DNA from 2 places in the Allobosea sp. Tri-49 genome. Region 1 is predicted to be linked to the other one. Evidence: riboswitches for the same ligand, from Rfam matches in the RefSeq annotation. Region 1 holds a riboswitch; the other holds the start of a gene.
The links. Region 1 has a riboswitch for glycine ahead of gcvT (glycine cleavage system aminomethyltransferase GcvT). Riboswitches for the same ligand answer to the same signal wherever they lie in the genome.
Positions count from the first base shown of each region.

Region 2: another riboswitch for glycine. It lies ahead of BLM15_RS16370 (D-amino acid dehydrogenase); the one in region 1 lies ahead of gcvT (glycine cleavage system aminomethyltransferase GcvT).

Region 1 is NZ_CP017946.1:3,021,823-3,037,446, forward strand. Features, by position in the region: gene BLM15_RS14855 (DsbA family protein) at 1-321, shown strand, start outside; gene BLM15_RS14860 (chromosome segregation SMC family protein) at 349-3,804, shown strand; gene BLM15_RS31875 (AtpZ/AtpI family protein) at 3,909-4,496, shown strand; gene BLM15_RS14870 (F0F1 ATP synthase subunit A) at 4,545-5,291, shown strand; gene BLM15_RS14875 (F0F1 ATP synthase subunit C) at 5,353-5,580, shown strand; gene BLM15_RS14880 (F0F1 ATP synthase subunit B) at 5,705-6,259, shown strand; gene BLM15_RS14885 (F0F1 ATP synthase subunit B family protein) at 6,268-6,750, shown strand; gene BLM15_RS14890 (L,D-transpeptidase family protein) at 6,848-8,158, opposite strand; gene gcvPB (aminomethyl-transferring glycine dehydrogenase subunit GcvPB) at 8,289-9,863, opposite strand; gene gcvPA (aminomethyl-transferring glycine dehydrogenase subunit GcvPA) at 9,863-11,203, opposite strand; gene gcvH (glycine cleavage system protein GcvH) at 11,315-11,689, opposite strand; gene gcvT (glycine cleavage system aminomethyltransferase GcvT) at 11,719-12,867, opposite strand; glycine riboswitch at 12,925-13,024, opposite strand; glycine riboswitch at 13,029-13,128, opposite strand; gene BLM15_RS14915 (hypothetical protein) at 13,204-13,821, opposite strand; gene BLM15_RS14920 (invasion associated locus B family protein) at 13,818-14,327, opposite strand; gene coxB (cytochrome c oxidase subunit II) at 14,692-15,573, shown strand.
Region 2 is NZ_CP017946.1:3,358,189-3,373,812, reverse strand. Features, by position in the region: gene pyrF (orotidine-5'-phosphate decarboxylase) at 1-242, shown strand, start outside; gene BLM15_RS16430 (DUF1330 domain-containing protein) at 278-565, shown strand; gene BLM15_RS16425 (DUF1330 domain-containing protein) at 568-876, shown strand; gene BLM15_RS16420 (NADH:flavin oxidoreductase/NADH oxidase) at 889-1,986, opposite strand; gene BLM15_RS16415 (AEC family transporter) at 2,030-2,968, opposite strand; gene BLM15_RS16410 (DUF808 domain-containing protein) at 3,045-4,049, opposite strand; gene BLM15_RS16405 (ImuA family protein) at 4,225-5,043, shown strand; gene BLM15_RS16400 (Y-family DNA polymerase) at 4,961-6,496, shown strand; gene BLM15_RS16395 (error-prone DNA polymerase) at 6,493-9,855, shown strand; gene BLM15_RS16390 ((R)-mandelonitrile lyase) at 9,964-10,377, shown strand; gene minE (cell division topological specificity factor MinE) at 10,411-10,674, opposite strand; gene minD (septum site-determining protein MinD) at 10,671-11,486, opposite strand; gene minC (septum site-determining protein MinC) at 11,522-12,262, opposite strand; glycine riboswitch at 12,561-12,661, shown strand; partial or broken gene BLM15_RS16370 (D-amino acid dehydrogenase) at 12,813-14,056, shown strand; gene lhpI (cis-3-hydroxy-L-proline dehydratase) at 14,275-15,624, shown strand, end outside.

The sequences.
Region 1 (15,624 bases):
ATGCTGGCGCGCTGCAACGGCACCGACAAATACTACCCGTTGACCGACCTGCTGTTCGCGCAGCAGCGCAACTGGGCCTTCACCGAAAAGCCGGTCGATGCGCTCTCGAATCTGGTCAAGCAGGCCGGTTTCACACAGGAATCTTTTGAAGCGTGCCTGAAACGGCAGGACATTTACGACGCTGTCACGCAAGTTAAGGAAGGTGGGGCCAAGGCTGGCGTGGACTCCACCCCGACCTTCTTCATCAATGGGCAGAAGCGCTCCGGTGCACTCAGCCTCGCCGAATTCGACAAGATCCTCGAGCCGCTGCTCGGCAGCTGAGCCGGCCGATAGCCCTATGGCGCGTCAATGCAGCTGACGCGCCTCAAGCTCGCCGGCTTCAAGACCTTCGTCGAACCGGCCGAGTTCCAGATCGAGCCGGGGCTGACCGGCATTGTCGGCCCCAATGGCTGCGGCAAGTCCAATCTCGTCGAAGCCCTGCGCTGGGTGATGGGCGAAAGCTCGTTCAAGAACATGCGCGGCTCGGGCATGGACGATGTCATCTTCGGCGGCTCGTCGGAGCGCCCGGCCCGCAACATGGCCGAGGTCGCGCTCACCCTCGACAATAGCGACCGCAAGGCGCCCGCCGCCTTCAATGATGCCGAGGTGCTCGAGGTAACCCGCCGGATCGAGCGCGAGGAAGGCTCGACCTACCGCATCAACGGCAAGGAGGTGCGCGCCCGCGACGTGCAGCTCCTCTTTGCCGATGCAGCCACGGGTGCGCGCTCGCCGGCGCTGGTGCGTCAGGGCCAGATCAGCGAGATCATCTCGGCCAAGCCGCAATCGCGCCGGCGCATCCTTGAGGACGCCGCCGGCATCGCCGGGCTGCACAGCCGCCGGCACGAGGCGGAACTGCGGCTCAAGGGCGCTGAGGACAATCTCAACCGACTCGAGGACGTGCTCGCCGAGATCGACGGGCAGGTCGAGGCCTTGCAGCGTCAGGCGCGCCAGGCGACGCGCTATCGCAATCTCGCCTCCGATATCCGTAAGGCCGAGGCGGTGCTGGCCCTGATCGCCCATCACGAGGCGCGCGCGCAGGAGGCTGTGGCCGAGCGCGCCCTCGAAGCGGCCGTGCGCGATGTCGCGGACAAGACTGGTGTGCAGGCGGAGGCGGCGCGGTTGCAGGCGATCGCGGCGCACGCCCTGCCCGAGCTGCGCGAGAATGAGGCGGCTGCAGCCGCTGCCCTCGTCAGGCTGAAGCGCGGTCTCGACGAGATCGAGGCCGAGAACCGGCGCACAAAGCAGCGCACCGAGGAGTTGGCGAAGCGCCTTGCCGAATTGCAGGGCGATCTCGCCCGGCAGGAGAACCTCGGAAAAGATGCCACCGACAGCCTATCGCGGCTGATGGCCGAGGATGAGAGCCTGCGGCTGGAGGCCGAGGCTGCGGCAGGAGGCAGCAAGGCCGCTGCGATTGAGCTCACAGAAGCGGAGAAAGCGCTGACGGCGGCGGAAGCCGAACATGCCGCGGTCCAGGCACGGCTCTCCGAATTGACGGCCCGGCGCGGTGCGCTCGAGCGCGCCGTGCGCGAGGCGAAGGAGCGTGAGGGCCGCCACGCCGGCGAGCGCGAGCGGCTGCAACGCGACCAGGCGGCACTCGATGCCGACGGCACCACCGCCTCGCTCGATGGGCTGCGCGCCGCGGTCGCGACCGCAGAGACCTCGATGCAAGGTGCGGATGCGGCTACTGGCGTAGCACGCAGCGCTCTCGCCGCCGCTCGCGAGGACGAAACGCGTTTGCGTGGCCCGCTCGCCGAAGCTGACCGCAAGGCACAGCGCCTCGAAACCGAAGTCCGTACCTTGCAGAAACTGCTCGCCCCGGCGGCGGGCGGGCGCTGGCCGGCGATCCTCGATTCGATCGCGGCGGCCAAGGGTTACGAGACGGCGCTGGGCGCGGCGCTCGGCGACGACCTCGACGCTTCGGCCGATCCGGCGGCGCCGGCGCACTGGTCCGACGGCGGCGGCGGCGAAAGCGATCCCTCCCTTCCCGATGGCGTCGAGCCACTCGCCAAACATGTCCGTGGGCCGGCGGCGCTCGCCCGGCGCCTGCGCCAGATCGGCGTCGTCGCCCGGGACGATGGCGCCGGATTGCGACCGAGGCTGCTGCCGGGGCAGCGACTGGTCTCGCGCGAAGGTGACATCTGGCGCTGGGACGGCTTCACCAGCGCCGCCGATGCGCCCTCGCCTGCCGCCCGTAGGCTTGTGGAGAAGAACCGGCTTGGCGATCTGGAACACGAAGCGCAGGCTGCGCGCGAGGCGGCCGAGGCGTCTCGCGACGATCTCGACCAGGCGAGTGAGCGCACAAAGACGGCGGCGCTGACCGAGGCGAAGGCTTTGGAGACGGCCCGCGAGGCGCGGCGCGCCCTCGACCAGGCCCGCGAGCGGCTGGCGCAGGCTGAGCGCAAGGCTGGCGAGACGGCGGCCCGCCGCTCGGCCCTGACCGAAGCGATCGGCCGGCTCGGCCAGAACATCGCCGATGCGCAGGCGCAAGCCGAGGCCGCGAATCAGGACTTGGCCGGTCTCGCGCCGGCGCCCGAACTGGAGACCGCCCTGCTTGCCGCTCGCGCCGAACTGGGTGAACGGCGCGCTGCAGCCTCCGATGCACGAGCGCGCGTGCAGACGCAGGGGCGCGAGGCCGAGCTGCGTAGCCGTCGGCGCGAGGCGATCGCTGGGGATCTGCGCGCCTGGCGCGAGCGGGCGGTGACGAACGAGCAGAGCGCTGCCGACACGCGCCGGCGAATCGAGACGACCGCGGCCGAGCACAAGGCGCTGCTGGAAGCACCCGACACCTTCCTGGTCGAGCGCCGCCGCCTCCTTGGCGAAATCGAGACCGCCGAGGGCAACCGGCGTGGCGCCGCCGACAAGCTCGCCGCCGGCGAGGTCGCGCAGGCCGAGGCCGACCGGCAGGCGCGCGCGGCGCTGGAGGGGCTGGCGGCTGCGCGCGAAGGCCGGGCAAGCGCGGAAGCGCGGCTCGAAGCGGGGCGTCAACGCCTCGCCGATGTCGTGCGCCAGATCGTCGACGGGCTGGAGACTGAGGTCGCCAACCTGCATCAGATCGCCGGCCTGAAGGTTGGAGACACGCCGCCGGATGCCGAGGATGTCGAGCGCCGGCTCGGTGGGCTCAAGGCCGAGCGCGAGCGCCTCGGCGCCGTCAACCTGCGCGCCGACGACGAGCTCTCGGAGGTTCAGGGCAAGCGAACCGGCCTCGCGACCGAGCGCGACGACCTGACCGAGGCGATTCGGCGGCTACGCCAGGCGATCGGCGCGCTCAATCGCGAAGGCCGGGAGCGGCTTCTTGCCGCATTCGAAATCGTCAACGGCCATTTCCAGCATCTGTTCGGGGTGCTGTTCGGCGGCGGCACGGCCGAGCTCACGCTGGTCGATTCGGAAGATCCGCTCGAAGCCGGGCTGGAGATCATCGCGCGCCCCCCGGGCAAAAAGCCGCAGGTGATGACGCTGCTGTCCGGCGGCGAGCAGGCGCTGACCGCCACCGCGCTGATCTTCGCGGTGTTCCTGACCAACCCCTCGCCGATCTGCGTGCTCGACGAGGTCGATGCCCCGCTCGACGACGCCAATGTCGAGCGTTACTGCGACCTGCTCGAGGAGATGGCGCGCAACACCGCGACCCGCTTCATCCTGATCACGCACAACCCGATCACCATGGCCCGCATGGACCGACTCTTCGGCGTCACCATGGCTGAGCGCGGGGTGAGCCAGATGGTCTCGGTAGACCTCGCCACGGCCGAGCGCATCCGCGAGGCGATCTGACTCCTTCGCCGCAACGCACAAGAATCGCGCCAAGAGCTCCATCTCAGTCTAAAATCATTTTATTTTTCAAGGCATTAATCACCTCGCGCTCGGCTTGACACCATTTGGAGCCGCCAATATGGTGCGGCCGATTTTTCCGGGCGGCGGGGCTTCTTCATCGCAGGGAACGATCGGCAATCCGGCGAGCGTCCGCCATTGGCGATCCGGCAACGGGTCAACCGGTTCAGGCAGCGCAAATCAGCGACAATTCCGGTATTGTCCGGTTCTCTCGCGAACCGAGCATGGAAAGGTCGTGTCATGATGGCTGTCTATCTGCGATGACGGGCCGGGACGAAAAAGGCCTGGACCCGCAGCGGCCTGCGGAAACGGATGCGAGCCTGGAGAGCCGGCTCAAATCCCTAGATGCGGGCCTGAAGCGTGTGACCAGCCAGGCGGAGGCCGAAAGCCGCAGCGAAAGCGGTCGGACCGATTCCAGCGGAATCGGTCAGGCGATGCGGCTTTCCACCGAATTCATCGCCGGCATCATCGTCGGCGGCGGGCTCGGCTGGGCCGTCGACAAATGGTTCGGGACGGCGCCCTTCGGGATGATCGTCCTGCTGATGCTCGGTTTCGGCGCTGGCGTGATGAACGTCGTGCGCGCAGCGGGCTTGATGAAATCGCGCGCTGACGATAAGTCGAGCGCGCAGAACTGAGGCGCGGCTCCGAAAGGGGCCGTCTTATGGCAGGAACAAGGGCGACAGATGGCTAGTCCGATCGAACAATTCGAGATCAAGCCGATCGTGTCTCTCGGCAAGATCGGCGGAAGCGAAATCGCTTTCACCAATTCCGCTCTGTTCATGGTCATCGCCGTCGCCGTCATCGCGCTGCTCTTCGTCTACGGCACGCGCAATCGCTCGCTGGTCCCGGGCCGGCTGCAGGCACTGGCGGAGATGGGCTACGAGTTCGTCGCCAGTACGGTAAAGGACTCCGCCGGCCATGACGGCATGAAGTTCGTGCCGCTGGTGTTCTCGCTCTTCATGTTCGTGCTGGTCTGCAACCTGCTCGGCATGATTCCCGGCTCCTTCACCGTCACCAGCCACCTGGTCGTCACCGCTGCGCTCGCAGCGATCGTGATCCTCACCGTCATCATCTACGGCATCGCCAAGCATGGCGCGCATTTCTTCGGCCTGTTCGTGCCCAAGGGCGTGCATCCGCTGATGCTGATCATCCTGGTGCCGATCGAGGTGATCTCGTTCGTCTCGCGCCCGATCAGCCTGTCGGTCCGCCTCTTCGCCAACCTGCTCGCCGGCCACATCGCGCTGAAGATCTTCGCCGGTTTCGTGGCGACGCTGCTCTTTGCCGGCGGCTGGGCGATCCTCTCGCCGCTGCCGCTCGTGCTGACGATCGCGCTGATCGCGCTCGAATTCCTGGTCGCAGTGCTCCAAGCCTATGTCTTCGCGGTGCTGACCTGCATCTACCTGCACGACGCCCTGCATCCGGGTCACTGATCGGCCCGGTTTTCAAGTTCACCCCTCGACTGCCACAACCATCCCCCTAAGGAGCATTTCCATGGATCCCCAAGCTGCCAAGTACATCGGCGCTGGTCTCGCTTGCCTCGGCATGGCCGGCGCGGGCATCGGTCTCGGCAACCTGTTCGGCCAGTTCCTCTCGGGCGCCCTGCGCAACCCGTCGGCCGCCGATGGCCAGCGCGGCACCCTGCTGCTCGGCTTCGCGCTGACCGAAGCGCTCGGCATCTTCTCGCTGCTGATCGCGCTGCTGCTGCTCTTCGCGGTCTGATCGCGAACGCTACCCGGGCCTGCCGCAGGCGACCCCCTCCGGGGCGTCACGCGGCGGGCTCCCGCCTCCCTTCCCATATGCCGTGCGAACCCTCCGGGCTCGTGCGGCCGGATGAGGTTCAGTGATGGCAGCGCCAGCCACGACCACCGGAACGACCGCCCATGGCGGCGCGGCTCCCGCCCCCGGCGGCAGCTTCCCGCCGTTCCAGGGCGATACCTTTGCCTCGCAGCTGCTCTGGCTCGCGATCACCTTCGGCTTCCTCTATTGGCTCTCCGCCAAGGTGATCGTGCCGCGTCTCGGCAACATCCTCGAGGACCGCGCCAACAAGATCGGCAACGATCTCGACGAGGCGGCCGCGATGAAGGGCAAGGCCGAAGAGGCCGGCCAGGCCTATGAGAAGTCCCTTGCCGAAGCCCGCGCCAAGTCGCAGGCGATCGCGCAGGAGACACGCGAGAAGGTCAACGCCGACAGCGCCGCGCGGCGCAAGACGGTCGAGGCCGATCTTGCCGCCAAGCTCGCAGACGCCGAGGCCATGATCGTCGCCACCAAGACGGAAGCGATGAGCCATGTTGGGGCGATCGCCGCCGACGCGGCCAGCGCCATCGTCAACCGCCTGACCGGCGCCGCTCCGGCTCCGGCCGACGCCGCCAAGGCGGTCAAGACCGCGCTGGGAGGCTGAACGCCATGCTGAGCAACCCAACCTTCTGGGTCCTGGTCTCGACCGTCATCTTCCTCGCCATGGCGGTGAAGATGGGTGCCCTCAAGAGCATCATCGGGGCGCTCGACGGCCGCGGTGAACTTGTCGCCCGCGAGCTCGCGGAAGCCAGGCGCCTGCGCCACGAGGCCGAGCTGCTGCTCGCCGAGTACGAGAGCAAGCGCAAGGCGGCCGAGGCCGAGGCCGAGGCGATCGTCGCCAACGCCAGGGACGAGGCCCAGCGTCTCGCCAAGGACGCCGAAGAGAAGCTGGCGGAGTTCGTCACTCGCCGCACCAAGTCGGCCGAGGACAAGATCACCCAGGCGGAGACCCAGGCGACCGCCGAGGTTCGCGCTGCCGCTGCCGAGGCTGCGACGCGCGCCGCCGAGGTCATCCTGCGTGGTCAGGTCGCCGGCAAGGCCGGTGCCGATCTGGTCGCCGCCGGGCTGAAGGACGTTCGCGCCAAGCTCAACTGAGCCGCCCGAGCCTCAGGCAAAGAAACAAAAACGCCGCGGTCTTCAGACCGCGGCGTTTTTCATTTGACCTTCTGGAACCAAGCTAAAGCCCTTGTTCCTACTGGATGGCGACAGCCGTCCCAGGCGGCGGGAGCGGCGTCGGGACCGGAGCGGCCGCAGACTTCGGCATGGCCGGTCGGACGACAGGTTGAGGCAGCTTCGCGGTGGCGGGGGCTGCCGTCGGCGCGACCACCGGCTTGGGCTTGGGCCGGCGCGGCTGGATCGTCGAGGTGACGATGCCCTGCGGCGTGTCGAGCCCATAAATGTCGTCGCGGAACTGCACCAGCCCCTCGGCATCCTGCCAGCCGGTCATGTAGACCCAGGCGACCGGCACCGCCTTCTTCAGCGCGATGTTCTTGCGCTCGCCCTTGGCGATCTCGGCCTCGATCGCCGGTTGCGTCCATTCCGTGCCTTCGAGCAGCCAGGCTGCGAGGTCGCGCACGCCCTCGATGCGGGCGCAGCCCGAGGAGTTGAAACGGACATCGTTGCGGAACAGCGATTTCTTCGGCGTGTCGTGCATGTAGACCGCCTCGCTGTTCGGCATGTCGATCTTAAGCTGGCCGAGCGAGTTGGTCGGCCCCGGCTCCTGCCGGACGTAGAAATACGGGTTGGTCAGGCTCGCCCAATTGACGCTGGCCGGGTCGATCTCGCGATTCTCGGCGCCAAGCAGCTTCATGTTGGACTTGGCGATGAAGCCCGGATCCTTGCGCATATGCGGGATGATGTCGGCCTTCACGATCGACATCGGTACTGTCCAATAGGGATTGAGGTTGACCGAGGTGATACTGGCCTGCAGCACCGGCGAGGCTCGGTCCGGCCGGCCGACAATGGCGAGATGGCGGCGCTGCACCACGTTCTTCTCCACCGCCTCGACGCTGGCGCCGGGGATGTTCACCACGACATAGCGCTCGGTGAAGCTGAAGCCGTTGCCCTTGAGCCGCTCCAGCGTCGCGGTGAGCTGGTTGAGGCGAACCTCGACCGGCACGTTGAGCGACTTCAAGGTCAGGCGGCCGACCGTGCCGAGTTCCGACAGGCCGTGGCGGCGCTGGAAGCGCTTCACCGCGGCGGTGACGGTCGCATCGTAGATGTCGCCCGGCAAGGCGTCGGGCGACAGATCGCCGCTCAGCATCAGGCGCTGCTTCAGCAGTGCCACGTCCGGCCCTTGCGAATCGGGCTTCAGCGCAGCCGCAGCGCCCGGCACCTTCGGCCAGCCGCCACGACCGGCGATGTCCTCATGCGTGATCAGCGCCTCGAGCGTGCGGTCATAGGTCCTGGGGCCATAGCCCGGCTCCTCGGCACGGGAAGCCGAGAGCATCGCCACGAAGGAGACCGTGGCGGCGAGCACATGGCGAAGGCGAACGCGATACATGGGCGAGCTTCCAAGGCGCGAGAATACACGCCGTCGGAAGCTTCCCTCGCATATGGTCAAGGAAGACTTAAGGCAGGCCGCCCAGTTGACGAAAGGGCAGCAGCCACCGGCCCCTGCCCCTCCGAGAATCTTACTCCGCCGCTTCCTTCACCGGCGCGGGCTTTTCCCATTTCAGCACCGGCTGACGGGCTGCACGGGTCTCGTCGAGGCGGCGCATCGGGGCGTGATGCGGAGCAGCGGTGAAGCGGCTCTTGTCATTTCCCTTGGCCGCGATGGCGAGGTCGCGCAGCGTCGCGATGAAGAGGTCGAGCGAGGCCTTCGATTCGGACTCGGTCGGCTCGATCAGCATGGCGCCATGGACGACGAGCGGGAAGTAGACCGTCATCGGGTGGTAGCCCTCGTCGATCATCGCCTTGGCGAAGTCGAGCGTGGTGACGCCGGTGCCCTTCAGCCACTCGTCGTCGAACAACGCCTCATGCATCGACGGGTGGTCCGGGAAGGGCAGCGACATCAGGTCGGCGAGGCCGGCGCGGATGTAGTTGGCATTCAGCACGGCGTCTTCCGAGGCCTGCTTCATACCGTCGGAGCCGTGGCTGAGCATGTAGGCCAAAGCCCGCACATACATGCCCATCTGGCCGTGGAAAGCGGTCATGCGGCCGAACGGGTCGTTACCATCAGGTGCATCGGCCTTGTGCTCGACCAGGCGCGACTTGCCGCCCTCGACATGGATGAACGGCACCGGCGCATAGGGCGCCAGCCGCTCCGACAGCACGACCGGGCCGGCGCCCGGGCCGCCGCCGCCATGCGGGGTCGAGAAGGTCTTGTGCAGGTTGATATGCATGGCGTCGACGCCGAGATCGCCCGGGCGCGCCTTGCCGACGATCGCGTTGAAGTTGGCGCCGTCGCAGTAGAAATAGGCGCCGGCCTCGTGCATCGCCGCGGCGATCTCGACGATCTGAGGCTCGAAGATGCCGCAGGTGTTCGGGTTGGTCAGCATGATCGCGGCAACGTCGGGGCCGAGCAGCGCCTTGACGTCCTCGACCGCGACGGTGCCGTCCGGACGCGCCGGAACGGCCTTCACCGAGAAGCCGATCAGCGCCGCGGTCGCCGGGTTGGTGCCGTGAGCCGATTCTGGAACTAGCACGACAGTGCGGGTCGCGCCCTCGCCCTTGGCGGCGATCGCGGCCTTGATCGCCATCATGCCGCAGGCTTCGCCATGGGCGCCGGCCTTGGGCGAGAGCGCAACCGCCGGCATGCCGGTCAGCGTCATCAGATAGCGGGCGAGCTCGAGCATGACGTCGAGCGCGCCCGGCACCGTCGAGACCGGCTGGAGCGGGTGCACGTCGGAGAAGCCCGGCAGGCGCGCCACCTTCTCGTTGAGACGGGCATTGTGCTTCATCGTGCAGGAGCCGAGCGGGAAAAGCCCGGTGTCGATGCCGTAGTTCTTCTGGCTGAGGCGCACATAATGGCGCATCGTCTCCGGCTCGGAGAGGCCGGGCAGGCCGATCTCGCCCTGCCGGGCATGCTTGCCGAGGCGAGACTTGAATGGCGCCGGCTTGTCGATGTCGACACCGGTCGACTCGTGATGGCCAATCTCGAAGATCAGCGGCTCGATCTGCTGCAATGCGCGGTTGCCGGTGAAGGTCTCGTGGCGCTCGCTCGCACCTTCGCCAGCCTGGCTGGGACGTCCCTGACGGTTCAGCATCACAGCACCTCCGCGAGCGCCGCCACGAAGGCCGCTCGATCTTCATCCGTATTCACTTCGGTATTGGCGACGATCAGGAGATCGTCGAGCCCGGCGCCGGGCTTCAGGCGCGAGGCCGGCACGCCGGCGAGAATGCCCTTTGCGGCCATAGCCTCGACCACCTCGGCCGCCGGCTTGGAGAGCTTCAGCGTGAACTCGTTGAAGAAGGTCTCGTTGACGACCTCGACGCCCTTAACCCCGGCAAGCGCATCGGCGAGCTTGACCGCATTGGCGTGGTTGAGCTCGGCGAGGCGCGACAATCCGGCCTGGCCGAGCAGCGTCATGTGGATGGTGAAGGCCAGTACGCAGAGGCCGGAATTGGTGCAGATGTTCGAGGTCGCCTTGTCGCGGCGGATATGCTGTTCGCGGGTCGAGAGCGTCAGCACGAAGCCACGGCGGCCATCGGCATCGACCGTCTCGCCACAGAGCCGGCCCGGCATCTGGCGGACATATTTCGACTTGGCGGCGAAGAGGCCGACATAGGGGCCGCCGAAGTTCAGGGCATTGCCGATCGACTGGCCCTCGCCGACGACGATGTCGGCATCCTGGGCGCCCGGTGGGGTCACGGCGCCGAGCGAGACGACCTCGGTGAAGACCGCGATCAGCAAGGCGCCATGAGCGTGCGCCTTGTCGGCGATCGGCTTCAGGTCACGCAGATTGCCGAAGACGTCGGGCGACTGCACAACGACGCAGGAGACGCTGTCGTCGATCGCCGCGAGAATGTCCTCGGTGGCGCGGACGTCGGGCTTGAGCGCCACGACCTCGTCGTTCGCCATCTCGGAGAGGGTCTCGACGACCTGGGTGTAGTGCGGGTGCAGGCCGCCGGAGAGCACCGCCTTGCGCCGCCGGGTGACGCGATGCGCCATCAGCACCGCCTCGGCCGTGCCGGTCGAGCCGTCATACATCGAGGCGTTGGCGACCTCCATGCCGGTCAGCGCTGCGACCTGGGTCTGGAACTCGAAGAGATATTGCAGCGTGCCCTGGGCGATCTCGGGCTGGTACGGGGTGTAGCTGGTCAGGAATTCCGAGCGCTGGATCAGATGGTCGACCGTCGCCGGGACATGATGCTTGTAGGCCCCTGCCCCGACGAAGAACGGCACCGCGCCGGCCGCCGTGTTCTTCGCCGACAGCTTGCCGAGGATGCGCTCGACCTCGAGCTCGCCCTTGGCGCGCGGCAGATCGAGCGGCTCCTTCAGCAGCTTGCCGGCTGGCACATCGGAGAAGAGCGCGTCGACATCGGGGACGCCGATGCGCGCGAGCATGTCCTCGCGATCGGTTTCGGTCAGGGGGAGATAGCGCATGGGGCTTCCTTGAATGGCGTCATGCTCGGGCTCGGCCCGGGCGTCTCTTCAACCAGCGCCTTCCCGGCCGGAGATTATGCTCGGGCCGGGAATGACGGTGTCAGCGACGCCTCAAAGCGTCTTGACGTAGTCCTGGTACTCGGCCTCGCTCAGCAGGCCCTCCAGTTCGGCGGCGTCCGTGAGCTTGAGCTTGACGAACCAACCCTTGCCTGCCGGGTCCTCGTTGACCGTGCCGGGCGCAGCTTCGAGCTCGCTGTTGACGGCGACGACCTCGCCGGAGACCGGCGCATAGACCTCGGACGCAGCCTTGACGCTCTCGACCACGGCGGCCTCACCGCCCTTGGTCAGCGCCTTGCCGACCGAAGGCAGCTCGACGAAGACGACGTCGCCGAGCTGGCCCTGGGCGTAGTCGGTGATGCCGACCGTGCCGGTATCGCCCTCGATGCGGATGTATTCGTGGTCCTTGGTGTAGCGGGTCTCGGCCATGGGTTTCCTCCGGCGAAAAGGGGTGAAGCTCAGCGCTTGTAGCGGTTGGGGACGAAAGGCATGGCGGCGATGGTCGCCGGCAGCGGCTTGCCGCGCACGATCAGGTCGAGCCTGGTGCCGGGAGCCGAATGCTCCCTGGCGACGTAGCCCATGGCGCAAGGGCCGTTCAGGGTCGGGCCGAAACCGCCCGAGGTGACCTTGCCGACGATGGTGCCGTCGGCGGTGGCAATCTCAGCGCCCTCGCGGGCCGGAGCCCGGCCTTCCGGCAACAGGCCAACGCGGACGCGGGCCGGCTTTTCGGCGAATTCGCGCTGGATGCGCGCAGCTCCGGGAAAGCCGCCCTCCTCGCGCCGGCGCTTCTGGATCGACCAGTTGAGCGCCGCTTCGACCGGCGAGGTCGTGGTGTCGATATCATGGCCGTAAAGGCAAAGCCCGGCTTCCAGACGCAGCGAATCGCGGGCGCCGAGGCCGATCGGCTTGACGCGTGCGTCGAGCAGCAGCGCATCCCAGATTTCGCCGATGCGATCGGCCGCGGCGGAAATCTCGTAGCCGTCCTCGCCGGTGTAGCCGGAGCGGCTGACATTGGCCTTGACGCCGCCGAGCTTCATCGTGCGCAGGGTCATGAAGCCCATCTCGGCGGCCTCGGGATTGAGCGCCGCCAGCGCCTCCTCCGCCTTCGGCCCCTGCAGGGCGATCAGGCCGCGATGCTCGGCCTTGACCAGCTTCACATTGGCCGGCAGCCGCGCCTCGATATGGGCGTAGTCCTGCGTCTTGCAGGCGGCATTGACGACGAGCAGCAGCGCGCCGTCCTCGTCCGGATCGGCCGAGCGCGTCACCATCAGATCGTCGAGGATGCCGCCCTCCTCGTTCAGCAGCTGCGAATAGCGCTGCTTGCCGGGCGGCAGGTTGACGATGTCGGCGGGGATGAGCGCTTCGAGCGCACGGGCCGTGGTCTCATGGTCGGGGCCGACGAGGAAGGCCTGGCCCATATGCGAGACGTCGAACAGGCCGGCGCTTTCGCGCGTCCAGTTGTGCTCGGCCATGATGCCGGCAGGGTACTGCACCGGCATGTCGTAGCCCGCGAACGGCACCATGCGCGCGCCCGCCGCGACATGACGGGCATGGAACGGCGTCTTGAGCAGCGGCTCGGTGCTTGCAGTCTCGGCTTCGGCAGCCATGGCATCCCTTCCAGAGTCGAGCGCGAGCCCCGGACGGAATCGTCCGGAGCGCGCCCCCTCTGTCTCGGGACCTGAGAGATTTCCCCGCCGCAGCCGAAGCCTTGGGCGAGTTACCCCCGTCGGTGGGCGAGCCTCAACGGCCCGCCACTTTCCAGAGCGCCAATTCCCACGCGGTCCGTTTGCCTGAGCGTTTCCGGGGCGGTTGCGCCTTCGGCGCCGGCGCCGAACAAGTCCGGCTCCGGTCTCTCCCGCGGGGATGATGCGGCTGAGCCAGCAATAGACGAGCGAGGAGCCGAGTCAATCGGCCCCCTGCCTCAGTTCACGGCAGCGTGCCTTTTATCGACGCCGGCGCCGCGCCGGCTCGCCGCCGCCAGTGTTCAACCCGACGATGATCTCGACCTCGCCGGAGCCCGGTGGGACAACGATATTGCCCTCGACATGCGAGAAGTCGGCGCCGGTCTGGCCGGAAGGAATTGCCCCGCCGACACGGGCGCTGCGGCGCGCGATGACCTGGTTGTTGCGCATCACCTGAGTGTGCAGCGTCGCGCCATAATTGCCGGGGCTGCCGGCCGGGCCGATCAGGATACGCCCCTCGACGCCGACCTTGAGGGTGAAGCCGCCATCCTTGTTGGACTGCGTGCACTCGCGCGCGGTGGTGGTGATCGAGACCTGGCTGCGCAGGCTACCGCTGTCCTGCCCCGACTGAGCACGGATCGCGGCGCCGCCATCGGCGATGATCACCGAGGGGCAGACGAAGTAGACCTCGTCGTCGGTCGGCAGCTGATCGGCTGCCGGCGGCGTGGTCGACTGGAACATGAGGATGTTGCCGAGCTTCTGCGTAGTGCTCGGCTCACCGGTGCTCGACGAACCGGAGGAACCGCAGCCGGCGAGCGCGAGCGCCAGGCCGGCGGGCAGAATGAACCGGCCGACGCGGCCAGCGAAACGATCAATCACGGCAAAGCCTCCACGCCGGGGCCGAATCCGTTGAGCGAAACCGGAATGCCGACCCCTTCCTCCGGCGTCTGAAACACGATGAATGTGGCGCTCTTACCAGTCTTGAGCTGACCGAGCAGGGTATCGTCCATCACCACCTCGGCGACGCAGCCGGTGGTGAGGCAGCGCACGAAGCCGGCGCGGCCGATGTCCTTGTCGTCGATCTTGAGGCCGAGGCCGGAGGGCAGCAGCACGCCGAGCGGCGCAACCACGCGCAGCAGGCGGCTCTTCTGGTCGGCCGTCTTCAGCACGATCACCAGCAGAGTGAGATTCGGACGATCCTCGGCGGCGACGTTCTGCACGAGGGCGCATTGCTCGGCCTTGGCGCCGGGCGGCGTCTCGCAGCGCATCTGCCAGTCGCCATGGGTGGAACGCACCGCACCCTGAGCATGGGCCGGCGCAATCGAAAGCCAGCCGCAGCCAAGGACGGCGAGCGCCGCGGCCACGGGACCGATCAATGAGCGCATCGCTGTCTTCCTCTCCTTACGGGCATGGAAATACACGCATACCCATGCCGAACGGCGCCCCCGCCATGCGAGAATGCGTTCCGACCATGCGTCCCGACTCCTGTCAAGGCGAAGCATCACGAGCGTCCACACGGTGGACTCGATGCAGGCGGCGTCGATCGGCCGCCCGGCGCCCATGCGCGTGTCGCGTACTTATGCCGCACGGGCTGTGTCACAGCCTGTCATTGCCCCACTGGCGCAAGCGTGATCTTTGATTTATCGCAATGCCGAAGAACCGGGGTGGCCAGACGTGGCCGTCCCGGCGCGCCTGTCTTGAAGCTGACCGAGACAGATCGCGCGGCATCAAAGGAGCTATGTCGGACCGATGCGATTTGTGACCACCCCTCTCAGGAACGCGCTGGCTGCCCTCGCTGCGGCTTTGATAGCGTTTTCGCCGGCCGTCGCATCGGCCCAGAACGGCATGCCGCAGCCCTGGGAGCTGAATCTCCAGCCGGCCAATTCCGAAGTGATGACGTTCATCCACTGGTTCCACGACTCGGTGAACGTCCTCATCTTCATCATCACGCTCTTCGTGCTCGGACTGCTGATCTATGTCGCCTGGCGCTTCAACGAGAAGGCGAACCCGGTTCCCTCGAAGACGACGCACCACGCGCTGCTCGAAGTGGCCTGGACGATCATTCCGGTGCTGATCCTGGTCGTGATCGCCATCCCCTCCTTCCGCCTGCTCAAGCTGCAGCTGGAGATTCCGCAAGCCGACATGACCGTGAAGGTCACCGGAAAGCAGTGGTACTGGTCCTATGAGTACCCGCAGGAAGGCGGCAGCTTCGGTTTCGATTCGCTGATGCTCGACGAGAAGCAGCGTGCCGAGGCGATCCAGTCCAAGAAGATCGCCGAATCCGAGGCGCCGCGCCTGCTCGCCGTCGACAACGAGGCGGTCGTGCCAGTCGGCAAGATCGTGCGCGTGCAGGTCACCGGCGCCGACGTCATCCACAAGTTCGCACTGCCGGCCTTCGGCGTGAAGATCGACGCCATCCCCGGCCGCCTGAACGAGACCTGGTTCAAGGCCGAGCGCGAAGGCATCTTCTACGGCCAGTGCTCGTTCATCTGCGGCCAGAACCACGCCTTCATGCCGATCGCCATCCGCGTCGTCAGCCAGGAGCGCTACACGGCCTGGCTCGCGGAAGCGAAGCAGAAATTCGCCAATGCGGCCGACGCCGCCAGCAAGGTCGCCGAAGCGACCCGCTGAACCCGACACTCTTGAAAGAACTCACGCGAACCGTATTCGCAGGAGGAGACG
Region 2 (15,624 bases), 340 kb from region 1:
TCGTCTGCTCGGCTGCCGAGACCGAGATCGTGCGCGGGGTGATCGGCCCCGACATGGCCATTGTCACCCCCGGCATCCGCCCGGCCGGAAGCGCTGTCGGCGACCAGAAGCGCACGCTGACCCCGGCCGAGGCGATCCGCGCCGGGGCGGATCATCTCGTCGTCGGGCGTCCCATCATCCGCGCGGCTGACCCGCGTGCAGCGGCCGCCGCGGTCATGGACGAGATTGCGGGCGCCGCTTAGTCTGCCGCTCCTTTCCTCCGGATACGGATACGGCAATGCCCAAGGGATATGTGATCGGTCGCGCCAAGGTGACCAATGCGACGCAATGGGCGGTTTATGCCGCAAAGGCCTCCGAGGCGATCAAGCAGTATGGCGGCACGCCGCTGGTTCGCGGCGGCCAGATGACGGTCGGCGAGGGCGAGGGCCGGGCCCGCAACGTCATCCTCGAATTCCCCGACTACGCCACGGCGAAGGCTTATCTGCTCTCGGCCGAATATGCCGAGGCGCGCAAGCTGCGCGAGGGCGCCGGCGAGATCGACCTCGTCGCGGTCGAGGGCGTGTGACCATGGCGAAAGGCTACTGGATCGCTCGCCTCGACGTGCAGAACGAGTCGGAATACGCGACCTACCGCTCGCTCAATGCCATCGCCTTTGCCAAATACGGCGGCAAGTTCCTGGTGCGCGGCGGCGAGTACAAGCTCGCCCGCGGCGAGGGCCGCAAGCACAACGTCGTCATCGAGTTCAAGGATATCGAGACGGCGCGCGCCTGCTACGAATCGCCGGAATACCAGGCGGCCGTGCAGCATCTCGCCAAGGTTGGCGCGGTCGATCTCGTCATCATCGGCGGCTATGACGGGGCGCAGCCGGGCGACTGAGATCGCCCAGGCTCAGCTTTCGAACAGGTTGCGATAGCGGCTCGGCTGCGAGCGCAGATACTGCTTCGGCGCCTTGATGCTGGCGCCGAGATGGGCGGCGGCATGCCATGGCCAGCGCGGCTCGTAGAGGATGCCGCGGGCGAGCGCGACCATGTCGGCATCGCCACCGGCGACCACCGCTTCGGCATGCTCGTAATCTGTGATCAGGCCGACGGCGATGGTCGGCACGCCGGTTGCCGCCTTCACCGCCCGGGCTAGCGGCACCTGATAACCCGGCGAAAGCGCGATCTTCTGCGCGGCCGAGACCCCGCCGCTGGAGACATGGACGAAGCTGACGCCGCGCGCCTTCAACGCCTCGCAGAAGGCGACGGTCTGCGCGATGTCCCAGCCGCCTTCGACCCAGTCGGTGCCGGAGACACGCACGCCGACCGGGATTGCAGCCGGAACCGCCTCGCGCACCGCGTCGAAAACCTCGAGCGGAAAGCGCATGCGGTTCTCGAGCGAGCCGCCATAGGCATCGTCGCGCTGGTTCGCCAGCGGCGACAGGAACTGGTGCAGCAGGTAGCCATGGGCACAATGCAGCTCGATCGCCTGCAGGCCGAGCCGCACCGCCCGGCGCGCCGTCGCGACGAAGGCCTCGCGGATCCGCTTCAGCCCGGCGGCGTCGATCGGCAGCGGCGGCCGGTCCGTGGCCTGCATCTGCAGCGCCGAGGGAGCCAGCGTCTGCCAGCCACGATCGTCGAGCGGGCGCTGGCCGCCGCCGGTCCAGGGGGAGTGGACCGAGGCCTTGCGACCGGCATGACCGAGCTGGATGCCGATCGGCATGTCGGAATGGCGACGGACCGCATCGAGCACGCGCGCCAGCGCCGCCTCGTTCGCATCGCTCCACAGGCCGAGATCGTCCGGGCTGATCCGGCCGTCCGCCTCGACCGCGGTCGCCTCGATGATCAGGAGCCCGGCACCCGACAGAGCGAGGTTCCCGAGATGGATCAGGTGCCAGTCCGTGGCCGAGCCGTCCTCTGCCGAATACTGGCACATCGGCGCGATCACGACCCGGTTCGTCAGATGAAGGCCGTCGAGATCGAAGGGCTGGAAGAGCTGGCTGGGCATGAACGTCTCCGGACGGGCGGTTTTGGACCCGTATGATGGCGGCTCAGGGCGAGATCAGCCAGATCGCTAGCGGGAAGGTGAGTGCGGCTGCGGCGGTCGAGATCACGATCGCAGCCGCGAGCGGGCGGCTGCCGGTGTCGAAACGTTCGGAGATGACAAAGACATTGGCCGCGATCGGCAGCGCCGCATAGAGCACGCCGGCCTGGACCCAGAACGGATCGAACTTCAGGACCAGCGCCAGCACCACCCAGGTCAGCAGGGGATGCAGGACAAGCTTGCCAACGACGAGCGGCAGGACGCCGCGCAGAGGCAGCTTGCCCTCGCGGCTCCACTGGAAGGCGGCGATGCCGAGCGCGAAGACGCCGACCGGCGCCGCCGATGCACCGAGGAAGAGCAGGAAACGGTCGACCGGCTCGGGTAGCGCAACCCCGCTCAGCGACAGGGCGATGCCGGCCATGATCGAGAGCATGAACGGGTTGACGATCGTGCCGCGCACGAGCTTGAGCGCGATTGAAAACGGCGAGCCCTGGCCGCGTCCGGCCTCGATCAGCCCGATCGAGAGCGGCACGATCAGGGCGGTGTCGCAGATCAGGCCGATCGCGATCGGCGCCGCGGCGCTGTCGCCGAGGAAGGCGAGCATCAGCGGGATGCCGAGGAAGGCGAAATTGCCGCCGACCAGCGCTTGGCCCCGCGACACGGCATTGGGGAAGGGCAGGCCGAGCAGGCGCCGCTGCAGCGCGATGGCGAGGGCGAGCACCGCGACCCCGATCAGCGCCAGCGCCGCGAAGAAGATGCCGTTCCACAACTCCGCGATCGGCTGGCGCGACATCACCCGCAGCACCATCGCCGGTGTCGCCACCATAAAGGCGAAGGTGTTGAACACCCTCACCGCGTCCGCCGTGAACAGCCCGCGCCAGGCGGTGAAGGCGCCGAGTGCGATCACCGCGAAGAAGGGCGTGCTGGTGGCGAGGAATTGCAGCATGAGGGCACCGCGGCCCGCAAGCCGGACCGGTTGCCGGCTCTAGCAGATTTCGGGCCGCGGTGTGTTCCGTTGCTGCCTAGTGGCCCTGCTTTTCCGGCAGGGCTGTCGGCTTCACTTCACTGCCGCGCCGGGCCTTCAGCACCGGCTCGACGATGAAGTGCATGCCGACGAGGCAGAGCCCGCCGACGCCGAGCCCGAACACTGCCGAGGCGGCTGCGGTCGTCAGCCATTCGAGCGCGCCGGTAAGCGCCGGCCAGACTTGCCCGACCGCGACGGCGACGCCGTGGATGCCATGCTCGATCCCGGCGAGCCCGTAGCCGGCGAGGCCGTGGATGATGATGCCGCCACCGACCCAGAGCATCGCCGCCGTGCCGACCGCGCTGAGCACCTTGAGGAAGGGCGGCATGCCGGTGACGAGGCCGCGGCCGATGAGCCGGACCGGCAGGATGCCGCTGCGCGACAGGGCGACGCCGGCATCGTCGGCCTTCACGATCAAGGCGACGACGCCATAGACCAGCACGGTCATGCCGAGCCCGACCACGGCCAGCACCAGCGCCTGCATCCAGAAGGAGGAGGCGGTGACACCGGCGAGCGTGATCGCCATGATCTCGGCCGAGAGGATGAAGTCGGTCTTGATCGCGCCGGCGATCTTCTGCTCCTCGAGTTCCTTGGCGTCGAGGATGTCGGTGCCGCCCTCGCCGGCCGCCTCGTCATGATGCGCATGTGGCATGATGAGTTCGTAGACCTTCTCGAAGCCCTCGAAGCAGAGATAGGCCCCGCCTGCCATCAGCAGCGGCGTGATCGCCCAGGGCGCGACGAGGCTGAGCACCAGCGCCGCCGGCAAGAGGAAGAGCAGCTTGTTCTTTAGCGAGCCGAGCGCGATCTTCCCAATGATCGGCAATTCGCGCTCCGCCGCGAAGCCGACGGCATAGCGCGGCGTCACTGCCGCGTCGTCGATGACGATGCCGGCCGCCTTGGCGCCGGCCTTGGTCGCTTGCGCCGCGGCGTCGTCGAGCGCAGCCGCGGCGACCTTGGCCAGGGCTGCGACGTCGTCGAGAAGGGCGAACAGTCCCGAACTCATGGCGTTCTCCAGGCGAGGCCGCAGGATGGGCGGCTGCGGGGCTGATAGGCGATCCGGTTTGCCCTGATATGACAGCAGCGAGGCGCCTGCAGGCAAGCGAGAGCGGATGCGGGCTTGACTCCGGAGTGCTTTGGAGTCGCTCTATGCTTGGAACAAAAAGTGAACATATACTCCAATGGCCGATGCACCCACCCGATCCCTGGCTGCCCTGCGGCAGAGCCTCGCTCTGGCGGGGCTGGCGCGCGAGCTTTCGCCAGTGGAGCGCGTCGCCTTCGGGACGCCCTCGCTGGACGAGCCGCTGGGTGGCGGCATCGCGCGCGCCGCTTTGCATGAGGTCTACGCCTCGGCCGGCGCCGACCTTCCTGCCGCGACCGGCTTCGCCGCGGCCCTGGCGCTGCGCGCCGCCGGGTCGCGGCCTCTGCTCTGGGTCCGGCAGGATTTCCTCGATGCCGAGGCCGGGCGCCTGCACCCACCGGGCCTGGCCGAGCTCGGTCTCGATCCCTCGCAGATCCTGCTCGTCAGGGTCAGGGACGGCGAGGGGGCATTGCGGGCCGGCGCAGAGGCGGCGCGCTGCGCCGCGCTCGGGGCGACGCTGATCGAGCCCTGGGGCGCACCGCGCCAGTTCGACCTGACAGCCAGCCGCCGCCTGGCGCTGGCGGCGGAGACCTCCGGCGTTCTGACCCTGCTGCTGCGGGTGGCGGCCGAGCCGGAACCCAGCGCCGCGAGTACGCGCTGGCAGGTCCGCGCCTTGCCGTCACGGCCGCGGGAGGCGCAGGCGCCGGGCGATCCCGCCTTTGGATTACGGCTGCTGCGCCATCGCGGCGGCCTTGGTGAGCGTGAGTGGCGTGTGGAGTGGGGCCGTGACGAACGATGTTTCCGGGACAGGATCGGGAGCGAGGGAGGCAAAAGGGATGCAGCGCCGCTATCTCGCCCTCTGGTTTCCCTATCTGGCGAGCGAGCGCCTGCGCCGGCGGGGCTCCGCCGGGCCGGATGAGCGCCCGCTCGTCCTGGTCGAGAAGGATCGCGGCGCGCTGCGCCTCGCCGATTGCGACATTCGTGCCGTCCGGCTCGGCTTGACCCGCGGGCTGACGTTGGCCGATGCCCGCGCCCGCATTCCGGAGCTCACGGTGGTCGAGGCCGATCCGGCCGCCGACCAGCGCCTGCTCGAATGGCTCGCCGCGCTCTGCGACCGCTTCACCCCGCTCGTCGCGCTCGATCCGTCGCACGGGCTCGTGCTCGACATCACCGGCTGCGCCCATCTCTTCGGCGGCGAGGTGGCTCTGCGCCAGCGGCTCGGTCTCGGCATGCGTCGGCTCGGCCTGAGCCTGCTCGCCAGTATCGCTGGCACGCCCGAAGCGGCCCGCGCCCTTTCCCGTTTTGGCGATTGCGCCGTCTCCCGTCCGGGCGAGGATGAGCAACGGACGCTGCCGCTGCCGGTCTCGGCATTGGAGGCTTCGGCCGAGACGGTGATCGCCCTGTCGCGCGCCGGGCTGAAGACGCTGGGCGACCTCGCCGGCCGGCCCTCGCACACGCTCGCCGCCCGCTTCGGCGAGGCGTTCGTCACGAAGCTGCGCCGCATTCTCGGCCGTGAGGATGCTCGCATCACGCCCTTGCGGCCACCGCCCGATTGCGTGGTCGAACGGCATTTTCCCGATCCGCTGCAGGATACCGACGGGCTCGAGGCGATCGTCGCCCGCCTGCTCGGCGAAGCCGGGCGCCTGCTCGAGGCACGTGGCGAGGGCGGGCGCGCCTTCGAGATCAGCTTCTTCCGCAGCGATGGCGCCGTGCGCCGGCTGGCGCTGGAGACCGGCCGGCCCTCACGCGATGCCGGCGCGATCCTGCGACTCTATCGCGAGCGCATCGACAGCCTGGCTGATCCGCTCGATCCCGGTTTCGGCTATGACGCGATCCGGCTCGCCGTGCCGGTCTGCGAGCCGCTCGGTACGCCGCAGGCGAGCCTCGACGGGCGCGCCGTCAAGGAGGAGGCGGTGGCAGATCTGGTCGACCGGCTGGTCGCCCGCTTCGGCCGCGAGCGTGTCCTGCGCTTCGTCGCGCAGGACAGCCATCAGCCTGAGCGTGAAGCTGCGCTGGTTTCGGCCGCGTCCGGCAAGGCGGACGCGGCATCCTGGCCCGTCTCGCAGTCGGACGAGCCGCCGGCCCGCCCGCTCCAGCTCTTCGAGCCGCCCCAGCCGGTCGAGACCCTGGCCGAGGTGCCGGATGGCCCGCCCTTGCGCTTCCGCTGGCGGCGCGTGCTGCACGAGATCGCCCGCGCTGAGGGCCCGGAGCGGATCGCGCCGGACTGGTGGCGTGATGGGCCGGGCGAGCACACCCGCGACTATTATCGCGTCGAGGATGCGCAAGGGCGCCGCTTCTGGCTCTTCCGTGCCGGCCTCTATGGTCGTGAGACGACGGCGCCGCGCTGGTATCTGCACGGGCTGTTCGCATGATCACCTATGCCGAACCCGTCGCCGCGAGCAATTTCTCCTTCCTGCGTGGTGCCTCGCCCGGACCGAACCTGGTGATGACCGCGCTGCTGCTCGGCCAGACCGGCCTCGGCATCGCCGATCGCAACACGGTTGCCGGCGTGGTGCGGGCCTGGAGCGCGCTGCGCGACCTGCGCGAGGACGGCGTATTGGCCCCCGAAAAGATTCGCGAGGGTGGCAGCCCCGGCGAATACATCTGGGTCGAGAACCCGGCCTTCGCCGATTTGCCCTTCACCTTGCCTCAGCTCCAGGCGATGGCGAAAGCCTTCAAGCTCGCCACCGGCAGCCGGCTCGTCTTCGCCGACGGCTCGCCCGACATCGTCGTCTACCCCGCCAATCGCGCCGGCTGGGGCCGGCTCTGCCGCCTGCTCACGACCGGCAATCTGCGCGGTGGCAAGGGCGAGTGCATCCTCAACCTCGAAGACCTGCTGAACGATGCCCGCGATCTCCTGCTGATCGTCATGCCGGAGCGCCGGCTCGATGGCCTGTCCGAGATCCTCGCCCGGCTCGATGCCGCTGCACCCGGCGCGGTCTGGCTCGCCGCCACCATGTCGCGCCGCGGCGACGATCGCCGCCGTCTTGCCCGGCTCAAAAGCATCGCGGCGCCGACCCGCACCCCTCTGATCGCCAGCAACGACGTGCTCTACGACGCTCCCGAGCAGCGCGACCTGCAGGATCTGCTGACCTGCATCCGCGAGGGCACGACGATCGACAAGGCCGGTCGCCTGATCGAGGCCAATGCCGAGCGCCATTTGAAGGCGCCGCAGGAGATGGTTCGGCTCTTCAAGGAGGCGCCAGAGGCGATCGAGGAGATCCAGTATCTCTTCGGCCGCATCGAGTTCGATCTCACGGAGCTGAAATACGAGTACCCAGACGAGCCGATTCCACCCGGCTGGAGCCCTCAAGCCTGGCTCGAAGACCTCGTCCAGAAGCGCGGTGAAATCCGCTATCCTGAGGGGGTGCCGGAGAAGGTCCGAGATCTGCTGGCCAAGGAACTCGCCCTGATCGCGAAGCTCGATTACGCCCGTTATTTCCTCACGATCCGCCAGATCGTCGACTTCGCCGAGAACAGGGGCATCCTCTGCCAGGGACGAGGCTCTGCCGCCAACTCTGCCGTCTGTTACGTGCTCGGGATCACCGCCGTGAACCCGGCCGAGAGCGACGTGCTGTTCGAGCGCTTCATCTCGACCGAGCGGCGTGAGCCACCCGACATCGACGTCGATTTCGAGCACGAGCGGCGCGAGGAGGTGATCCAGTGGATTTATGAGAAATACACGCGTGATCGCGCCGGGATTGCCGCGACCGTGATCCATTACCGGCCACGCAGCGCCATGCGCGAGGCCGGCAAGGCGCTAGGGCTGACCGAGGACGTCACCGCTCGCCTAGCCTCGACGCAATGGGGCAGCTGGGGCTCCGACATCACCCGCAGCCAGATCCGCCAGGCCGGGCTCGATCCCGACAACCCGGTGATCGCGCAAGCCGTGCGCTTCGCCGTGCGCCTGCTCGGTTTCCCGCGCCATCTCTCCCAGCATGTCGGCGGCTTCGTGCTGATGCGCGGCCGCCTCGACGAGACCGTGCCGATCGGCAATGCCGCGATGGACGACCGCACCTTCATCGAATGGGATCGTGACGATATCGATGCGGTCGGCCTGATGAAGGTCGATGTGCTCGCGCTGGGCATGCTGACCTGCATCCGCAAGGCGTTCGATCTGCTGCGCGATAAAGAGAGCATCGATCTGGGGCTCGCGGATGTCCCGCAGAACGACAAGGCGACTTACGACATGCTCTGCGAGGGCAAGTCGCTCGGCGTCTTTCAGGTCGAGAGCCGGGCGCAGATCAACATGCTGCCGCGCCTGAAGCCGCGAAAGCTCTATGATCTCGTCATCCAGGTCGCGATCGTCCGCCCCGGCCCGATCCAGGGCAATATGGTGCATCCCTATCTGAAGCGCCGCGCCAAGATCGAGGATGTCACCTACCCGTCTCCCTCGCCGGAGCACGGCCCGCCGGACGAGCTCTTCGAGGTCCTCAACAAGACGGAGGGCGTCCCGCTCTTCCAGGAGCAGGCCATGCGCCTCGCCATGGTCGCGGCGAAGTTCAGCGACATCGAGGCCAATGGTCTGCGCAAGGCGATGGCGACCTTCCGCAATGCCGGCACCATCGGCCAATACGAGGCGATGATGGTCGAGCGCATGGTGACGCGCGGCTATGAGCGCGACTTCGCCCAGCGCTGTTTCGAGCAGATCAAGGGCTTCGGCAGCTACGGCTTTCCCGAAAGCCATGCCGCCTCCTTCGCCAAGCTGGTCTATGTCTCCTCCTGGCTGAAATGCCACCACCCGGCGATCTTCGCCGCGGCGCTGCTGAATTCGCAGCCCATGGGCTTCTACGCTCCGGCCCAGATCGTCCGGGAGGCGCAGGAGAATGGTGGTGTCGGGCCGCGCCCGATCGATGTGAATTCCAGCGCCTGGGACAATCTCCTGGAGCCGGGAGGGCCGGGCTGGAAAAGCCGCTGGGCGCTGCGTCTTGGTTTTCGCCAACTCGACGGCTTCAAGGAAGACTGGGCGGAGCGCCTCGTCGAAGCCCGGACCGAGCCCTATCGCGATGTCGAGGAACTCGCCCGCCGCGCCCGCTTGCCGGCCCGCGCCATGCGCTTGCTCGCCGATGCCGACGCCTACCGCTCGATGGGGCTCGATCGGCGCGAGGCGCTCTGGGCGGTGCGCCGCCTGCCGGATGACGAGGCGCTGCCGCTGTTCGAGGTGGCACAGGCGCGCGAACTCGGCGCCGAGCAGGCCGCTGCACTGCCTGCTATGCCACTCGCCGAACATGTCGTCGCCGACTACCAGACGGCGCGGCTCTCGCTGAAGGGCCATCCCATGGGCCTGCTGCGGCCCCGCTTCGTCCGCGAGCGGATTGCCAGCTGCGAGCAGATGTCAGCGATGCGCGACGGGACCTGGGCCAGCGTCGCTGGCGTCGTGCTGGTGCGCCAGCGCCCCGGCAAGGGCAATGCCATCTTCATCACGCTGGAGGATGAGACCGGAATCGCCAATGTCGTGCTCTGGGCCCGCGATTTCGAGCGCTTCCGCCGCGAGGTCATGGCGGCGCGGCTGCTACTGGTCGAGGGCAGGGTGCAGAAGAGCCCGGAGAACGTGATCCACCTGATGGCGAAACGCGTCGTCGATCGCTCGGCCGAGCTGCTCAGCCTGTCCGATACCCATCGCGCCGAGATCGTGCTGACCCGTGCCGACGAGTTCCAGCATCCGCAGATTCCGCGGGCGCGTCATCCGCGCAATGTCCGCATCCTGCCGAAATCGCGCGATTTCCATTGAGGCCGGGAGCCTCATCACAACTGTGTCCAGCCGCCATTCTTTGAATGCTCTGGCGTGGCTAGGTTGTCGGCCTCACTGTCGGTTCGCACGCAGACCTAAGGAGACACCATGAACATCATCCGTGCCGGAACCCGGCCATCGGCGAAAGGCCCGAGTGACTGGTTCAGCGGCACCGTCCGCATCGATCCGCTGTTCAATCCGCATGCGCCCGAGCGCGTACAGGGCGCCAGCGTCACCTTCGAGCCGGGAGCCCGCACAGCCTGGCACACCCATCCGCTCGGCCAGACGCTGATCGTGACTGCGGGCTTCGGCCGCGTGCAGCGCTGGGGTGGTCCGGTCGAGGAGATCAGGCCGGGCGACGTGGTCTGGTTCCCGCCGGGCGAGAAGCACTGGCACGGCGCCGGGCCGGAGACAGCGATGACCCATATCGCCGTGCAGGAATCCCTGGACGGCAAGGTCGTCGACTGGCTCGATAAGGTCTCGGACGCCGAATATGACGGTCGCGGGCCTGCGGTGATGTGAGGCCGCCGCGCCCTGGAATGGGAAAGGCGGCCCTCAGGCCGCCTTCTTGCCCGCATCGAACGGGATTTCGATGTCGACGGCGAGCGTCGAGACCTGGGGTCCGCGCTCCATCCGGACGGTGACCTTGTCGTCGTCGACCTGCACATGCTTGGCGATCACGCGCAGGATCTCGTCGCGCAATTTGGTCACGAGGTCGGAGCCGTCGGCCGACAGGCGCTCATGGGCGAGCAGGACCTGCAGGCGCTCGCGCGCGGCGGGAGCCGACTGGGGCCGGAAGAAGAGACGACGCAGGTTCATGCCGCTTTCCTTCCGAAGATCTTGCCGAAGAAGCCGCGCTTCTCGCCGGGGATGGTCATCGGCAGGTTCTCGCCCTTGAGGCGACGCACCGCGTCGAAATAGGCGAGTGCAGGGGCGCTGCGCTCATCCGCCAGGGTGACGGGCGAGCCGATATTGGAGGCGCGCAGCACGTCCATGCTCTCGGGGATGATGCCGAGCAGCGGGATCGACAGGATCTCGAGGACGTCGTCCACCTTCAGCATGTCGCCGCGCTCGGCGCGGGCGGGGTCGTAGCGGGTGAGGAGCAGGTGCTTCTCCATGCGCTCGCCGTTCTCGGCCTTCAGCGTCTTCGAATCGAGCAGGCCGATGATGCGATCGGAATCGCGTACCGAGGAGACTTCCGGATTGGTCACGACGATCGCGATGTCGGCATGGCGCATGGCGAGGGTGGCGCCGCGCTCGATGCCGGCCGGGCTGTCGCAGATCACCCAGTCGAAATGGCTCTTCAGCGCGCCGATGACCTTCTCGACGCCCTCGGAGGTAAGGTTGTCCTTGTCGCGAGTCTGCGAGGCCGGCAGCAGGTAGAGCGTCTCGACCCGTTTGTCGCGGATCAGCGCCTGCGTCAGCTTGGCCTCGCCCTGGATCACGTTGACGAGGTCGTAGACCACCCGCCGTTCGGCACCCATGATCAGGTCGAGATTGCGCAGGCCGACATCGAAGTCGACGACCACGACCTTGTCGCCGCTCTGCGCCAAAGCTGCGCCCAGGGCGGCGGAGGACGTCGTCTTGCCGACGCCGCCCTTGCCCGATGTGACCACGATGACCTTGCCCATTGACCTCTCCTAGTTCCGGTGGACGCGTTGTCGTTTCAGGCGAGTGATCCGGCCGTGAAGATTTCACCTTCGAGCCAGAACTGGACGGGCTTGCCGCGCAGGCCGGGCTCCAGGTCCTCTGCCGTCTTGTAGTAGCCGTCGATGCCGACCAGCTCGGCCTCGAGCTTGCGGCAGAAGATGCGGGCCTCTGCGTTGCCCAGCGTGCCGGCCATCGCCCGCCCCCGCAGGGTGCCGTAGATATGGATCGAACCACCGGCGATGACCTCGGCGCCGGAGGCGACAGACCCGACGATGGTCACGTCGCCCTCGGCGAAGATCGACTGCCCCGAGCGCACCGGCTGGGTGACGACGAGCGACGCCGGCGCGGACCTCGCGGGCAGCGGCGCGGGGGGAGCCTCTGCCACGGTCTCGGCGACAGGGGCTTCCTGGGTCGGCTCGGCCGCTGGCTCCTCGATGTCTCCGGTGGTCTTTCCGCCCGACATGGCCGGCGGCAGATCGTTCCCGAGCATGGAGGGGCGTGCGCCCTCGATCCCCATGATCCGGACATTGCGCGCGCCGAGCTTGCCGACGAGATCGCGCAGCTGCGCGCGGTCGATATCGAGGCCCTCGACGTCGAGCACCACCGGCCGCCGCAGGAAGAAACCGGCGGAGCGGCCGGCGAGATCGTCGAGCCGCACCAGCCAGTCCTCGAAAGGCAGCTCGGGTGTCAGCGTCAGCGCAAGGTAGGATCGCCCCTTGAGGCGGATCGGCCGGGGTTTGGTTAACACGGCGGTCATCTTGGTAAATTTTCGGTTGCTCAGATGTAGGAATCGAATGGTTAACGAGCGGTAAATCGCTGGGGCGATTATCGGGGAGAACTGCTTGGAGAAGTGCTGGAATACGATATAAAACCGTTATTTATCAAATATTTATCTTTTTTGTCGCGTTCACGTTCTGCCGTAAAACCGATGAAGAGACGCCTTGCGGGATTACGTTGCTGTGTCGGTGGCTGTCCCGCGGCCAGCGCTGAAGGTTGGCGAGCCTGGTCGTGCTCCGGCCCGATCGCCCTTGACAGAAATCGCAGGCGCACTAGCACTCGTGGCAGCGGGAGAGATCGGTCCGACGTCAAAATCGGATCGGCGCCGACGGAGCAACCACCCCGGAAACTCTCAGGCAAAACGTACCGCTGCCGATGATTCGACTCTGAAAAGCAGAACCGCAGTTCTGCGCCGATGGTGCAAGTCGACAGTCCAGCTGATTGGGCGCGACGAAGCTCTCAGGCCAATGACAGAGGGGGTGCTGACGACCCGCATTGCGCGGGCAGGAGCACCTATGAGCACATCCGACATCTCGCGCGTCGCCGTGATCGGCGCGGGCATTACCGGCATCACCACCGCCTACAACCTTGCTCGGCGCGGCTGCGAGGTCACGGTCTTCGACCGCCAGCCCTATGCCGCGATGGAAACCTCCTTCGCCAATGGCGGCCAGCTCTCGGCCTCGAATGCCGAGGTCTGGAACAGCTGGGCCACGGTTCTGAAGGGTATCAAGTGGATGTTCACGCCGGGAGCCCCGCTCCTCGTCAATCCCAAGCCGTCCTGGCACAAGCTGTCCTGGATGGCGCAGTTCGTCGCCTCGATCCCGAAATACGAGGAGAACACGCTCACCACTGCCCGGCTCGCGATCGAAGCCCGCGCTCACCTCATGCAGATGGCGCGGGAGGAAGGCATCGCATTCGATTGCGAAGAGCGCGGCATCCTGCACTTCTACCACAGCAAGGCGGAGTTCGAGGCCGCGGCCCGCGTCTCGGCGCTGCTCGCCAGGGGAGGGCTCGAGCGCCGTGCCGTCACCCTGGAGGAAATCCGGGCGATCGAGCCGTCCCTGAAGGGCGAGTTCTACGGCGGCTTCTACACCCCGTCTGACTTCACCGGCGACATCCACAAATTCACCAACGGGCTCGCCCGCGCCTGCGAGCGCCGGGGGGTGAGGATGCGCCTGTCGAGCGAAGTGCTCTCGATCGAGCACGGCGCCGGTGAGGCTGTTCAGGTGACCTGGAGGCCGACGGAAGAGGCGGGCGAGGTCGGCACGCAAAGCGACCGGTTCGACCGCATCGTGGTCTGCGGCGGTGTCGCATCCCGCCAACTCGCCGCCGATCTCGGCGATCGCGTCAACGTCTATCCGGTGAAGGGCTATTCGATCACGGTCGATCTTCCGGAAACGTCGGATCAGCGGGCGGCACCATGGACGAGCCTGCTGGATGACCGCGCGAAGATCGTAACCAGCCGGCTCGGCGCCACTCGTTTCCGCGTCGCCGGAACGGCCGAGTTCAACGGCTACAACAAGGACATCCGGGCCAGCCGGATCGAGCCGCTCGTGCAAGGTGCCGCACGCACTTTCCCGGAATGAGCACGCGCCAGGTCACGCCCTGGGCCGGCTTGCGGCCGATGATGCCCGACATGCTGCCGAGGGTCATGCGCGGGCGCAATCCGCGTGTGTTCTACAACACCGGCCACGGCCATCTCGGCTGGACCTTGTCAGCCGCGACGGCCGATGCCGTGGCGGCGCTGGTGACCGCGCGGCCGAACGCCGTCTGACCGAGAAGACGGGGCAGGCGACCGGCGCTCTTGCGTTCGGGCGCCTGCCCGATTGTCATGGCAGCTTCAGGTTGCGGTAGGCGGAGAAGAGCGAACCCAGGACGGCGAGTGCTGCTTCAACACGTGCCTACCATTCGATGATATCACTTGTGTCGGGAGGGACGGTTTCGCACCCTGCCTTGTTCCGATCCCGCATTTGTTTCCGCTAAACAGCCTCCATGAACTCTCCTGCACGACACGATAACGGGATCGCGGTCGCTCCCGGGGACGCGGCCGGGCCGATCGTCGTCCTGAACGAGGCCCTGAGCTTCTGGGGTGGTGTCGATCCCGCGACGGGAGTGGTCATCGACGTGCACCACCCCTCGCACGGCGTCTCGCTCGCCGGTGCGGTCGTGATGATGCCGAGCAGCCGAGGCTCCTGCTCCGGTTCGGGTGTGCTGCTGGAACTCGCGCTTTCGGGCAGGAGCCCCGCGGCCCTGATCTTCACCGGTCCGGAGGATACGCTGACGCTCGGCGCGATCGTCGCCTCGGAGATGTTCGGGCGCCGCATTCCCGTCATTCGCCTTCCGGACGAAGCCTTTGTCACCCTGTCCTCCGCGGCCGGCGCGACGATCGCACCGGACGGCATAACTGCGGACGGCGGGCGTGTGCGGATCCCCCTCTCTGCGACGGGCCATGGCGACCTGCAGCTGTCCCCTGCCGACAATCGCATGCTCGCCGGGGCCGACGGGATCGCTGCCCGGCAGGCGATGAGCATCATCTGCGCCATGGCGAGCCAGCAGGGAGCGACCGACCTCATCGACGTGACGCGGGCCCATGTCGATGGCTGCATCTATGCCGGCCCGGCCAATCTGATCTTCGCCGAGAAGATGGAGCAGCTCGGAGCGCGCGCCCGCGTCCCGACGACGATGAACGCCATCTCGGTCGATCATGCCAACTGGCGCCGCCAGGGCGTGGCACGCGATTTCGGCGAGCCGGCGACGCGCCTCGCCGATGCCTATGTGCGCATGGGCTGCCAGGCGAGCTTCACCTGCGCGCCTTACTCCCTGCCGGATCCGCCGGGTTTCGGAGAGGCGATCGGCTGGTCGGAATCAAATGCGGTGATCTTCGCCAACTCCGTGCTCGGAGCCCGGACGGCGAAGCATCCGGACTTCCTGGATTTCTGCATCGCCGTTACCGGCCGGGCACCGCGCGCCGGAGCTTTTCTCGACGAGGGCCGGCGGGCGCGCCGTGCGGTCCGGATCGACCTGCCTGACGGCGCGGACTCCTCGGCCTGGCCCCTGATCGGCTATCTCGCTGGCCTTGCCTCGCCCGATCGAATCCCGCTGATCAAGGGCCTCACAGAGACGCGGCCGTCACGAGACGATCTCAAGGCGCTCTGCGCCGCCTTCGGAACGACTTCCGCTGCGGCCATGCTGCATATCGAGGGCATCACGCCGGAAGCGGACAGCCTCGGAGGCGCTATCGAAGACGAAGTTTTGGTGACGCGCGAAGACCTTGCCGCCGGCTGGCGCAAGCTGAGCAGCGGCCCCTCGGAGGTCGATCTTGTCGCCATCGGCAGCCCTCAC